2 regions of the Arthrobacter globiformis genome follow, and region 2 is predicted to be linked to the other one. Evidence: riboswitches for the same ligand, from Rfam matches in the RefSeq annotation. Region 2 holds a riboswitch; the other holds the start of a gene.
The links. A riboswitch is a leader RNA that binds a small molecule or an ion and turns the genes downstream of it on or off. The one in region 2 is predicted to bind glycine.
Positions count from the first base shown of each region.

Region 1 (6,290 bases), 790 kb from region 2:
CGAACAGGCCGGCCGTGTTGCGCACGGCATGGTGCTCGGCCAGCTCGGAGGTGTACTTCAGCGGCATCTGCCAGCCACCGAAATCGGTGAAGGAGGCACCGGCCGTTTTGTGCTGGTCGTAGAGGGCGGTGTAGTTCTCGGTCATGCGAATCAGCCTTCCAGTCCGGTGATTGAGCTTGTCGAAATCTCGAAATCTTCGATGGGAGGGCAGGAGCAGACCAGGTTCCGATCGCCTGCTGCGCCGTCGATGCGGCCCACCGGCGGGAAGTACTTGTCCTGCCTGAGGGTGGGCACGGGGAAGGCGGCCTGCTCGCGGGGATAGGAGCGGTCCCAGTTGGAACTGACGACGGCGGCTGCCGTGTGGGGTGCATTGCGCAGCGGGGAGTTCTCCACGGTGAAGTCGCCGTTGGCAACCTGCTCGATCTCGGCGTGGATGCTGATCATCGCGTCGATGAACCGGTCAATCTCGGCCAGGTCCTCGGACTCGGTGGGCTCCACCATCAGCGTGCCGGCCACCGGGAACGCCAGCGTGGGGGCGTGGAAGCCGTAGTCGATCAGGCGCTTGGCCACATCTTCGGCGGTGACGCCGGTCCGGGCGGTGAGTTCACGCAGGTCCAGGATGCACTCGTGGGCCACCAGCCCGCCTTCGCCTGTGTAAAGGACCGGGAAGAACTCATTCAGCCGCGACGCAACGTAATTGGCCGCCAGCAGCGCGGACTTGGTTGCTTCGGTCAGGCCCTGTCCGCCCATGAGTTTCACATAGGCCCACGAAATCGGGAGCACACCCGCGGAGCCGTAGCGGGATGCAGAAATTGCAACGCCGTGCCCCGCCTCATGCGCGGACTTGTTCGCATCTCCCGGCATGAACGGGGCCAGGTGCGCCTTCGCCGCAACAGGGCCGACGCCCGGTCCGCCGCCACCGTGCGGGATGCAGAACGTCTTGTGCAGGTTCAGGTGGGACACGTCGCCGCCGAACTTGCCCGGCTGTGCAAGCCCAACGAGGGCGTTGAGGTTGGCGCCGTCCACGTAGACCTGGCCGCCGGCCGCGTGGATGGCGTCGCAGACCTCGCTGACGTCGGCGTCGTACACACCGTGCGTGGACGGGTAAGTGATCATGATCGCCGAGAGGACGTCCTTGTGCGCCTCAATTTTCGCGTACAAATCGGTGTGGTCGATCGTGCCGTCGGCAGCGGTGGCCACCACCACCACCTTCATGCCGGCCAGCACGGCCGAGGCCGCGTTGGTGCCGTGCGCCGAGGCCGGAATGAGGCAGATGTTGCGCTGGTCGTCGCCGCGGGACAGGTGGTAGCCGCGGATCGCCAGCAGCCCGGCGAGCTCGCCCTGGGAGCCGGCATTGGGCTGGATGGACACCTGGTCGTAGCCGGTGATCTCGGCGAGGTCGGATTCCAAACCATCGATGAGTTCGCGCCAGCCCTCGGTCTGGGAATCCGGGGCGAACGGGTGGATGGAGGCGAACTCCGGCCAGGAAATTGCTTCCATCTCCGCCGTGGCGTTCAGCTTCATGGTGCACGAACCCAGCGGGATCATGGTGCGGTCCAGCGCCAGGTCACGGTCGGAGAGCTTGCGGATGTAGCGCAGCAGCTGGGTTTCGGAACGGTGCGTGTTGAACACCGGGTGCTGCAGGTAGTCCGACGTGCGCAGCACGGCTTCGGGGAGTTCAAAGCCCGCTGCGTCCCCTACGGGACCGGCGCCGAAGGCGACGGCTACAGCGGAAAGCGTTGCCGCCGTCGTCGTCTCATCGATGGAAACGCCCACGGTGTCCGCGTCGATGTGGCGCAGGTTGATCCCGCGGGCTTCCGCTGCCGTGATGACCTTGCTGGCCTTGCCGGGCACGCGCACGGTGAGGGTGTCGAAGAAGGAGTCGCCGACCAGTTCGCGGCCCGCCGCCTTGAGCGCGGTGGCGAGGATGCGGGCGCTGTTTTGGACCGTCTCGGCGATTGCCTTCAGGCCGTCGGGGCCGTGGTAGACCGCGTAAAAGGACGACACGATGGCCAGCAGTGCCTGGGCGGTGCAGATGTTGGACGTGGCCTTCTCGCGGCGGATGTGCTGCTCGCGGGTCTGCAGCGCCAGGCGGTAGGCGGGCGCGCCGGCGTTGTCCTTGGAGACGCCGACGATGCGGCCGGGGAGTGTGCGCTCCATGCCGGTGCGCACGGCCATGTACGCCGCGTGCGGACCGCCGAAGAACAGCGGCACTCCGAAGCGCTGGGCAGTTCCGACGGCGATGTCGGCGCCCTGCTCGCCCGGGGGCGTGATCAGGGTCAGGGCGAGCAGGTCAGCGGCCACCGTCACCAGCGCGCCGCGTTCCTTGGCGGCGGCGATGACGCCGGACTGGTCCCACACCCGGCCGGAAACGCCCGGCTGCTGGAAGACGACGCCGTTGATGTCGCCGTCGGGCAGTCCCTGGGAAAGATCCGCCACCTCGACCTCGAAGCCGAGGGCCTCGGCGCGGCCCTTGACGACCGCGATGGTCTGGGGGAGGCAGTCGGCGTCCAGGACCGTCTTGCCATCCTTGGACTGCTTGTTCTTGTTCGCCCGGCGCATCAGCAGCACAGCCTCAGCGACGGCGGTCGACTCGTCCAGCAATGAAGCGTTGGCGACCGGCAGTGCGGTCAGGTCCTGGACCATGGTCTGGAAGTTCAGCAGCGCCTCCAGCCGGCCCTGCGAGATCTCCGGCTGGTACGGCGTGTACGCGGTGTACCATGCCGGGGCTTCAAGGACGTTGCGGCGGATCACCGGCGGGGTCACGGTGTCGTAGTAACCCTGGCCGATCATCTGGACGGCGGTCTTATTCTTGGCGGCCAGGCGGCGAAGCTCGGCCAGGACCTCAACTTCGCTCAGCGCAGCGGTGAGCAGCAGGGGGTTCTCTTGCCGGATGGACGCCGGAACGGCGGTATCAACGAGGCCATCGACCGAGTCATAACCGACGTTCTTGAGCATGGTGTCGATGTCGGCCTGGCGCCGGGCGCCGATATGCCGGTCGGCGAAGGTTGATGGAAGAGATTGAATCGTCATGAGGAACTCCAGGTTTGGCCGGCCAGGTGTGGCACGGCATGGTTTGGGTTCCTCCCCGCTCTGTATTGGACCTGAGAGATTCCGCGGACATGGTTCTCCGCTTGCACCGTCGGTGAGCCAAAAAGGTTTTGGCTGCTTTCCAGAGTTGCCTAGCCGCGGCGGTACGGGGGCCTGAGAGATTCCTGGGGAGGATTTGCTCCTACGGCGCCTGCCCGGTGAATGACTGGGAGGACTCTCCCGCCACGGTTCGAAAGGCTATGAAGATATGGGGTGATTCGGCTCACAAGTTACCGGACAATTCCGTGCAGCACAAATCGGAGGTCCTCGTTTGACAATTCTTCGTGACCGAGACCACACTGAACCCGGCGACCAGCGGGTCCGGCCGGAAAGACGGCCGCCGCCGGCACGCATAATTTTCTTACATAATTGAAAAAGCTTACGATCTGCGGCGGGAGAGTCCTGCCGGTACGTTCAGCAGGCGCCGTAGGAGCAAACCCTCCCCAGGAAACTCTCAGGCCCACGTACCGCCGCGGCGAGGCAACTCTGGAAAGCAGGCAGGCACGTCCTGTCTCACCGACGGTGCAAGCGGAAGACCATGTCCGCGGAATCTCTCAGGTCCAAGACAGAGCGGGGAGGAACCGAATCAGTGTGGCTGTTCGCCACTTGAACGATGGAGTTCCTTATGACGATTCATCCGCCCGCCTCCCCACCCAGTTCCTCAGCCGGTGAGGCTCCCCGCCTGGAGCGGCAGCTGAGCAACCGGCACATTCAGCTGATCGCCATCGGCGGCGCCATTGGCACGGGCCTGTTCATGGGCTCGGGCAAGACCATTTCAGCGGCCGGACCGTCCGTGATCTTCGTGTACATGATCATCGGTTTCATGCTCTTTTTCGTCATGCGGGCCATGGGCGAGCTGCTGCTGAGCAACCTGAACTACAAGTCCTTTAGCGATTTCGCCGCTGACCTGCTGGGACCGTGGGCGGGGTTCTTCACTGGATGGACCTACTGGTTCTGCTGGGTGATTACCGGAATCGCGGACGTCATCGCCATCGCAGGTTACTCCCGTGAGCTCTGGCCGGGATTGCCTCTCTGGATCCCGGGCCTGGCCACCGTCGCCATCCTGCTGCTGCTGAACCTCACCACAGTCAAGGCGTTCGGTGAGACCGAATTCTGGTTCGCCCTCATTAAAATCATCGCCATCGCGGCCCTGATCATCGTGGGCATGTTCATGATCTTCAGTGGATTCAAGAGCGACGCCGGACAGGCAAGCTTCACCAACCTGTGGAGCCATGGCGGCTTCTTCCCCAACGAATTCATGGGCTTTGTGGCCGGTTTCCAGATCGCCGTGTTCGCTTTTGTGGGCATTGAACTGGTGGGCACCACGGCTGCGGAGGCCAAGAACCCGGAGAGGAACCTTCCCAAGGCCATCAACTCCATCCCGGTCCGCGTGCTGCTCTTCTACGTGGGCGCCCTCATCATCCTGATGTCCGTCACGCCGTGGACCCAGTTCGCCGCCGGCCACAGCCCGTTCATTGCGATGTTCTCGCTGGCCGGACTCGGAGCCGCCGCCACGGTGGTCAACCTCGTGGTGCTGACCTCGGCGATGTCCTCGGCCAACTCCGGGATCTACTCCACCTCGCGCATGGTCTACGGACTGGCCCAGGAAGGCGACGCGCCGTCCGTCTTCAGCAGCCTGTCCCGACGCAAGGTACCCAGCAACGCCCTGTTCCTGTCCTGCGTGCTGCTGCTCTCCGGAGTGGTGCTCATGTACGCCGGCCAGGACGTCGGCAAGGCGTTCGACATGGTCACCACCGTTTCCGCCGTCTGCTTCGTCTTCGTCTGGTCGATCATCCTCGCCAGCTACATCGCATTCCGGCGCCGCCGCCCGCACCTGCACAATGCGTCCAAGTTCAAGATGCCCGGCGGCATTCCCATGGTGTGGGTGGTCTTCGCGTTCTTCGCCTTCGTGCTATGGACCTTGACCACCCAGCCCGACACCCTGACCGCGCTGCTGGTCACCCCCGTCTGGTTCGTCCTGCTCGGTGCGGCCTGGCTGGTTCTGCGCCGCCGGCCTGCGCACCTGGCCCGCTACGCGGCCTTCCAGGATGAACTGCAGGCTGAGGAGAGCGCCGCCCGCGAGCATGCGAGCCGGCGTCTCGAAGAGAAGGAAAGCGTCAAGGGATGATCAGTACAGAGGAGAAGCCATCAACTGTTGCCCGTGCGGCGGACCCGACGGCGGAGCGCCAGGCGGAGGACCCGACGACGGCGGCGGGTCAGGCCCGCGGGGCCGGCGGGGAGTTTGTGCTCACCTTCCATTGCCCGGATTCCCTTGGAATTGTCCAGGCGGTTGCGGATTTCCTGCTCAAGCAGGCGTGCTACATCGTTGACCTCAAGCAGTTCGGCGACCGGAACGCGGGGCACTTCTTCATGAGGGTCCACTTCGCCTCAACGGGTGACACCGCCGCCGTCGAACAGCTCCGGGACAGCTTCGCGCCGCTGGCAGGTCAATGGAGCATGGATTGGCGCTTGGAGCGCCACGACCGCAAGCAGCGGATCCTGGTGATGGTGTCCAAGTACGATCACTGCCTCAACGACCTGCTGGTCCGCGCCCGCAGCGGCGAACTGCCGGTCGAGATCGCGGCGGTGGTGTCCAACCACCCGGACCTCGAAGGGCTCGCGGCCTGGCACGGGGTCCCGTTCCACCACATCCCCGTGACGCGGGAGACCAAAGCGGAAACGGAGGCCAAGCTCCTGGAACTGGTGGACGAGTATGACGTTGAACTCGTGGTCCTGGCCCGCTACATGCAGGTCCTCAGCGACTCGGCCACCGCCCGGCTCGCCGGCAAGGCCATCAACATCCATCATTCATTCCTACCCAGCTTCAAGGGCGCAAAGCCGTATCACCAGGCCTATGAACGAGGCGTGAAGACGGTCGGCGCCACGGCCCACTACGTCAACTCAGAGCTTGATGAGGGCCCGATCATCGCGCAGCAGGTGATTGAGGTGGACCACACCTACGCACCCGCGGACCTGGTGTCCGTGGGCAAGGACGCGGAGTGCAAGGCCCTGACGAATGCTGTTCGCTGGCACGCCGAAGGAAGAATCATCCTGTCCGGGAACCGCACGGTCATCCTCCGCTGACAAGCCCATCGAACCAGACCTGGAGTTGCTCATGACGAACCAATTGCCTGTGCGCCTGGAGATTATTCCCACGGACGGCATTATTGCCAAAGTCCAGACGCACGTTCCTGCGGGAT
Region 1 is NZ_JAUSXI010000001.1:393,401-399,690, forward strand. It holds gene gcvT (glycine cleavage system aminomethyltransferase GcvT) at 1-145, opposite strand, end outside; gene gcvP (aminomethyl-transferring glycine dehydrogenase) at 151-3,033, opposite strand; glycine riboswitch at 3,183-3,283, opposite strand; glycine riboswitch at 3,473-3,570, shown strand; gene cycA (D-serine/D-alanine/glycine transporter) at 3,716-5,218, shown strand; gene purU (formyltetrahydrofolate deformylase) at 5,215-6,174, shown strand; gene QFZ33_RS01890 (methylenetetrahydrofolate reductase) at 6,206-6,290, shown strand, end outside.
Region 1: it holds a riboswitch for glycine, as region 2 does, so the genes downstream of both, gcvP (aminomethyl-transferring glycine dehydrogenase) here and gcvP (aminomethyl-transferring glycine dehydrogenase) in region 2, are expected to answer to the same signal.

Region 2 (6,290 bases):
CCCGAGGAGTGAGCCCACCTCGTAGCCCGTCTCCGAGATGGCTGCGGCCGCTCCGGATTTTTCCGCGGGCACCGCTCCCAGAATCAGGTCGTTCGAGATGGTCTCGGCGGACCCCACACCCAGCGCCAGAATGAGGAGAGCGGCCAGCAGCGCGGTGGGACCGGCGTCGTGATCCCCGAACGCCACGAGGGCGTAACCGGCGGCGCTCAGCGCCAGTCCCGCGGCTACACAAATCCTGGCCGCACCTTCCGCACGAGCGGAACCACCAGCAGTCCCGCCACCACCATGGCGGTCAGGGCGGGCAGCATTGCCGTGCCGGATTCCGACGGCGACATGCCTTCAAGCAGCTGCAGGTGCTGGGCCAAAAACAGGATGAAGCCGTTGTAGGAGAACAGCGCCAGGACATTAGCCGTGATCGCCGTGCTGAACACGCGGTTCCTGAACAGCGACAAGTCCAGCAGCGGGGATGCGAGGGCCTGCTGCCGGCGGATGAACACGAGGCCCATGGCGAGGCCAAAGGCCAGAGTTCCGAGGGACTGCACGCCGGGGCCGTGGGTGGCCAGTTCCTTGATGCCGTAGACCACCGGCACCATGGTCAGCATCGACAGCGCAATACTGGGCCCGTCCACCCGGCCCGGGCTGGGGTCCTTGGACTCTGGAATGAGGAAGCGGCCGAAGACCAGCGGTGGCAGCATGATCGGTACGGCCACGAGCAGGACGGCGCCCCACCAGAAGTGCTCCACCAGCCAGCCTCCAAAGATCGGCCCCAGCGCGGCGCCCCCCGAGAACCCGGCGGCCCAGATGGCCACCGCCAGCCTGCGCCGGCCCGGTTCCTGAAAGATGTTGCGGATCAGGGACAGCGTGGACGGCATGAGCATGGCGCCGAAGAATCCCATGGCCGCGCGGCCTGCAATGAGCCATTCGGCGCTCGGGGCGAAGGCCGACGCAGCAGAGACGGCGGCAAAACCCGAAATGCCAACCAGGAGCAACCGGCGGCGTCCGATCCTGTCGCCAAGGCTGCCCATGGCCATCAGGAGTCCGGCCAGGACAAGGGCATAGGCATCCACTATCCACAGCAGCTGCACGCCCGAGGGGTCCAGGCTGCGGGCTATCGCGGGAAGCGCAAACGTCAGCGCGGTGTTGTCCACGGCCACCAGGAGGACCGGGAACATGAGCAGGGCCAGGGCAAACCAGTCGCGCGCGCCGCCACCGCTGGAAGCCTGGTTGGCAGAAGCGCGCTCCGGGTGAAGGGCTGAGTTCATGGTCATAGGATAACTATACCGTCCAGACGGTATAGTTATAAGCCTTTCGCTTGGAACGGGCATGATGGAAGCCATGCCCAGAAAACCGGTTGCCCGCGGCGCAGTGGTCGATGCGTTTGAATCCCTACTGATCGAGGTGGGGGAGCGTGCCGCCACCCTGGACGCTGTGGCTGCCCGCGCCGGTGTGTCCAAGGGTGGGCTCCTGTACCACTTCCCAAACAAGGAAGCGCTCATAGGTGTCCTGCTGGACCGCCTCGACGAGTTTGCGGAAGCGGACGCCCAGGCCATGGCCGGGGCTCCCGAGGGTGCTGCCGCGTACTTCATCAAATCGTCCGTCTGGGCGGACACCCCGCTGGACCGCGCCATCGTGGCTGCGACGAGGCTGGCCGAGGTGGCACACGAGGAGACCCGGCGCCGGTTCGCCCACATCCAGCAGCGGTGGCTCGACGAGATCGCCCGCGACGTCGGGCCGGGCCTCGCGAAGGCCGTCCTGTACATGGGTGACGGGCTCTACTTCAACGCCATGCTGTCAATCGGCCCGGCGGCGACGCCGTCGGAGACCGCGGCCGACGTCGAGAGCCTCCTTGCGGCCCTTGACCGCCTAAGGGGTTAGGCCGGCTGCGGGGTAGGTGCGCGCCGGGCTGCCCGCCGCCCCGCGGTGTGTCAGCCCACGCGGCCACAGTTTGCAGACGCGATCCCGGCGTAGGACAATAGCCTCTGTGACAGCTGTCACCGCTCAATTGAATATGCCTTTGATCTGCGGCGGGAGAGTCCTGCAAGTAGGTACAAGCAGGCGCCGTAGGAGCAAAACCTCCCCAGGAATCTCTCAGGCCCATGTACCGCCGCGGCAAGGCAACTCTGGAAAGCAGCAGGCTGCCCGTATTGAATGTTCCGCCTCCGCGCGGACGGTTCAGGGCATGCTGTGCTCACCGACGGTGCAAGCGGAGCTGTGCGTAGGCGCAGCAACGCGGAAACTCTCAGGTCCGATACAGAGCGGGGAGGAACCCGAATCACTGCGGCGTACCCTGCGCCGCCTTAGTTATGGAGTTCCTTTTGACCGTACATTCAGCCTCCGCCACCTTCGTCGACCGGCATATTGGTGCCCGCCGAGGGGCCGACGTCGAAGCCATGCTCAAGGCCGTCGGCTACGAGACTGTCGATGCACTGGTTGACACGGCAGTGCCGAAAGACATCCGGCAGGACTCCCCGCTGGAGCTCTCCGCGGCCCTGAGCGAAGTCGAAACCCTCGCCGAACTCCGGAAGCTCGCGGCCAAGAACAAGACCGCCGTGCAGATGATCGGCCAGGGCTACTACGACACCGTGACGCCGCCCGTGATCCGGCGCAACGTCCTCGAAGCCCCGGCCTGGTACACCGCCTACACCCCGTACCAGCCGGAAATCTCGCAGGGCCGCCTCGAGGCCCTGCTGAACTTCCAGACCATGGTCCAGGACCTGGTCGGCCTGCCGATCGCCAACGCGTCGCTGCTGGATGAAGCGACGGCGGTGGCCGAGGCTGTGCTGCTGATGCGCAGGGCCAACAAGAACAAAGACGCCAAGGACGGCAAGACCGTCCTGGATGTCGACTCCCTGCCGCAGACCATTGCGATCGTCAAGGGCCGCGCCGAGGCGCTTGGCTTCGAGGTGGAGGTTGCCGACCTGTCCAAGGGACTTCCCGACGGCGACATCAACGGCGTCGTGCTCCAGCAGCCCGGCGTCTCCGGCCGCGTCTTCGACTACACCGAGGTCATCGCCGCCGCCAAGGAACGCGGCGCCCTGGTCACGGTGGCCGCTGACCTGCTGGCGCTGACGCTCATCACCCCTCCGGGCGAGCAGGGCGCCGACATCGCCGTCGGCTCCGCGCAGCGCCTGGGCGTCCCGCTGTTCTACGGCGGACCGCACGCCGCGTACATGGCCGTGCAGAAGGGCCTTGAACGCTCTCTTCCCGGCCGCCTCGTGGGCGTCTCCAAGGACAACGCCGGTACTCCCGCCTACCGGCTCGCGCTGCAGACCCGCGAGCAGCACATCCGCCGCGAGAAGGCCACGTCCAACATCTGCACCGCGCAGGCACTGCTGGCTATCGTTGCCTCGATGTACGGCGTCTACCATGGACCGGAAGGCCTGAAGGCGATCGCCGAAACTGCACACGGCCACGCCAAGACCCTGGCCGCCTCGCTCAAGGCCGCCGGACTGGACGTCCTGCACACCAGCTTCTTCGACACCGTGACGGTTTCCGTCCCGGGCAAGGCCGCCGGCATCATCGCCGCCGCCGAAGAGAAGGGCATCAACCTCCGCAGCATCGACGCCGACTCCGTCGGCATCTCCACCGATGAAACCACGACGCCGGCCATCGTCGCTGACGTTCTTGCTGTCTTTGGTGCCAAGTCAGTGGGGTCCACGGGCAGTTTCGCCCTGGATGCCGCCGTCGAGCGTTCATCCGCATACCTGCAGCACCCGGTGTTCAACACGCACCGCTCCGAGACCCAGCTGCTGCGCTACATCCGCAAGCTCTCCGACCGTGACCTGGCGCTGGACCGCACCATGATCCCGCTGGGCTCCTGCACCATGAAGCTGAACGCCACGGCGGAGATGGAAGCAATTTCCTGGCCGGAGTTCGCCTCGATCCACCCGTTCGCGCCGGATTCGCAGACCGAGGGCTGGCGCGAACTGATCGATGGTTTGGAAGCCGACCTCGCCGAGATCACCGGCTATGACCAGGTGTCCATCCAGCCCAACGCCGGCTCCCAGGGTGAACTGGCGGGCCTGCTGGCGATCCGCGGCTACCACCTGTCCCGCGGCGACGACCAGCGCAACATCTGCCTGATTCCGGCGTCCGCGCACGGCACCAATGCGGCCTCGGCCGTGCTGGCCGGCATGAAGGTAGTGGTGGTGGCCACCGCCGCCGACGGCACCATCGACCACGCCGATCTGTACGCAAAGATCGAGGCCAACAAGGACGCCCTGTCCTGCATCATGATCACCTACCCCTCCACGCACGGCGTATACGACGCCGACGTTCGTGAGGTCTGCGACGCCGTCCACGCGGCCGGCGGCCAGGTCTACATCGACGGCGCCAACCTCAACGCCCTGGTCGGGCTTGCACAGCCGGGCAAGTTCGGCGGCGACGTGTCCCACCTGAACCTGCACAAGACGTTCTGCATCCCGCACGGCGGCGGCGGACCCGGCGTCGGCCCGGTTGCGGCGAAGGCGCACCTGGCACCGTTCATGCCGGGCGATGCGGCCACCTGGACCGAAGGCAAGGACGTTCCGATCTCCGCCTCGCGCTTCGGCTCTGCCGGTGTGCTGCCGATCTCCTGGGCGTACGTGAAGCTCATGGGAGGCAGCGGCCTGACCGAGGCCACCAAGTCCGCGCTGCTCGCCGCGAACTACGTTGCAGCCAGCCTCAATGACTTCTTCCCCGTGCTCTACACAGGCGAAGGCGGCCTGGTGGCGCACGAGTGCATCCTGGATCTGCGCGAACTCACGGCCAAGACGGGTGTGACCGCCGAGGACGTGGCCAAGCGCCTGATCGACTACGGCTTCCACGCGCCCACCCTGGCATTCCCGGTCGCCGGAACCCTGATGGTGGAGCCCACTGAGTCCGAGGACCTGGGCGAGATCGACCGGTTCATCAAGGCCATGATCGCCATCCGCGGCGAGATCGACCAGGTGGCCAACGGCGAGTTCACCGTGGAGAACAACCCGCTGCGCAACGCACCGCACACCGCGGCCGCTGCTATCAGCTCCGACTGGGACCGCGCCTACCCGCGCGAGCAGGCCGTCTTCCCCGTCCACACGCTCAAGCAGGACAAGTACTTCCCGCCCGTAGGCCGCATCGACGGCGCAGCAGGCGACCGGAACCTGGTCTGCTCCTGCCCTCCCATCGAAGCCTTCGAAAACTGAGGATTCCGCTCAATGACTGAGAACTACACTGCCCTTTACGAGGAGCACAAGAAGCTGGGCGCCTCGTTCACCGACTTCGGCGGCTGGCAGATGCCGCTGAAGTACGGCTCCGAGCTGGCCGAGCATCACGCCGTCCGCAATTCGGCCGGCATCTTCGACCTCTCCCACATGGGCGAAGTCTGGGTCACCGGCCCGGACGCTGCCGCGTTCCTCGACTACGCACTTGCCGGCAAGATCTCCGCCATGGCCGTCGGCAAGGCCAAGTACTCCCTGATCTGCAACGAGGACGGCGGCATCATCGACGACCTCATCGTGTACCGCCGCCCCTCCGATGGGACTGGCACCGACCGGTTCCTGGTTGTCCCGAATGCCGGCAACGCCAAGGTGGTGGCCGGGGCCCTGGTGCAGCGGGCAGCGAACTTCGACGTCGCAGTCGAGGACGCATCCGCCGAAACGTCGCTGATCGCGGTGCAGGGTCCAAAGGCCGAGGAGATCCTCCTGCGCCTGGTCCCGGCAGCCCAGCACGAGCTGGTGACCGGGCTGAAGTACTACGCCGCCGTCGAGGTTTCCTTCCTGGTGGGCGGGACCAGCCAGAACCTGTTGCTGGCCCGGACCGGGTACACCGGTGAGGACGGCTTCGAGATTTTCGTGGAGAACGACGACGCCGCCGCCCTCTGGCAGTCCATCGTCGCCATTGCGGACGAGGGGGAGCTGACGCCGTCCGGCCTTGCCTCCCGCGATTCGCTCCGCCTCGAGGCCGGCATGCCGCTGTACGGCAACGAACTCTCGCTCGACGGTGACCCGTTCGCAGCCGGCCTGGGCCCCGTCGTCGCGCTGTCCAAGGAAGGCGACTTCGTGGGCAAGGCCGCGCTGGCAGCGAAGAAGGAAGCCGGAGCCGGCTCCACCACGGGCCGCAAGCTCGTGGGCCTCAAGGGCCTCGGCCGCCGCGCGGGCCGCGGACACTACCCGGTCCTCAAGGACGGCAACGTCGTCGGCGAAGTCACGTCCGGCCAGCCCAGCCCGACCCTCGGCTACCCGGTCGCCATGGCCTACGTCGACGTCGCCTACGCCGAACCCGGCACGGCACTGGACATTGACCTGCGGGGCAAGGCGGAGCCGTTCGAAGTC
Region 2 is NZ_JAUSXI010000001.1:1,179,500-1,185,789, forward strand. It holds partial or broken gene QFZ33_RS05510 (MFS transporter) at 1-1,262, opposite strand, end outside; gene QFZ33_RS05515 (TetR/AcrR family transcriptional regulator) at 1,336-1,875, shown strand; glycine riboswitch at 2,016-2,114, shown strand; gene gcvP (aminomethyl-transferring glycine dehydrogenase) at 2,304-5,162, shown strand; gene gcvT (glycine cleavage system aminomethyltransferase GcvT) at 5,175-6,290, shown strand, end outside.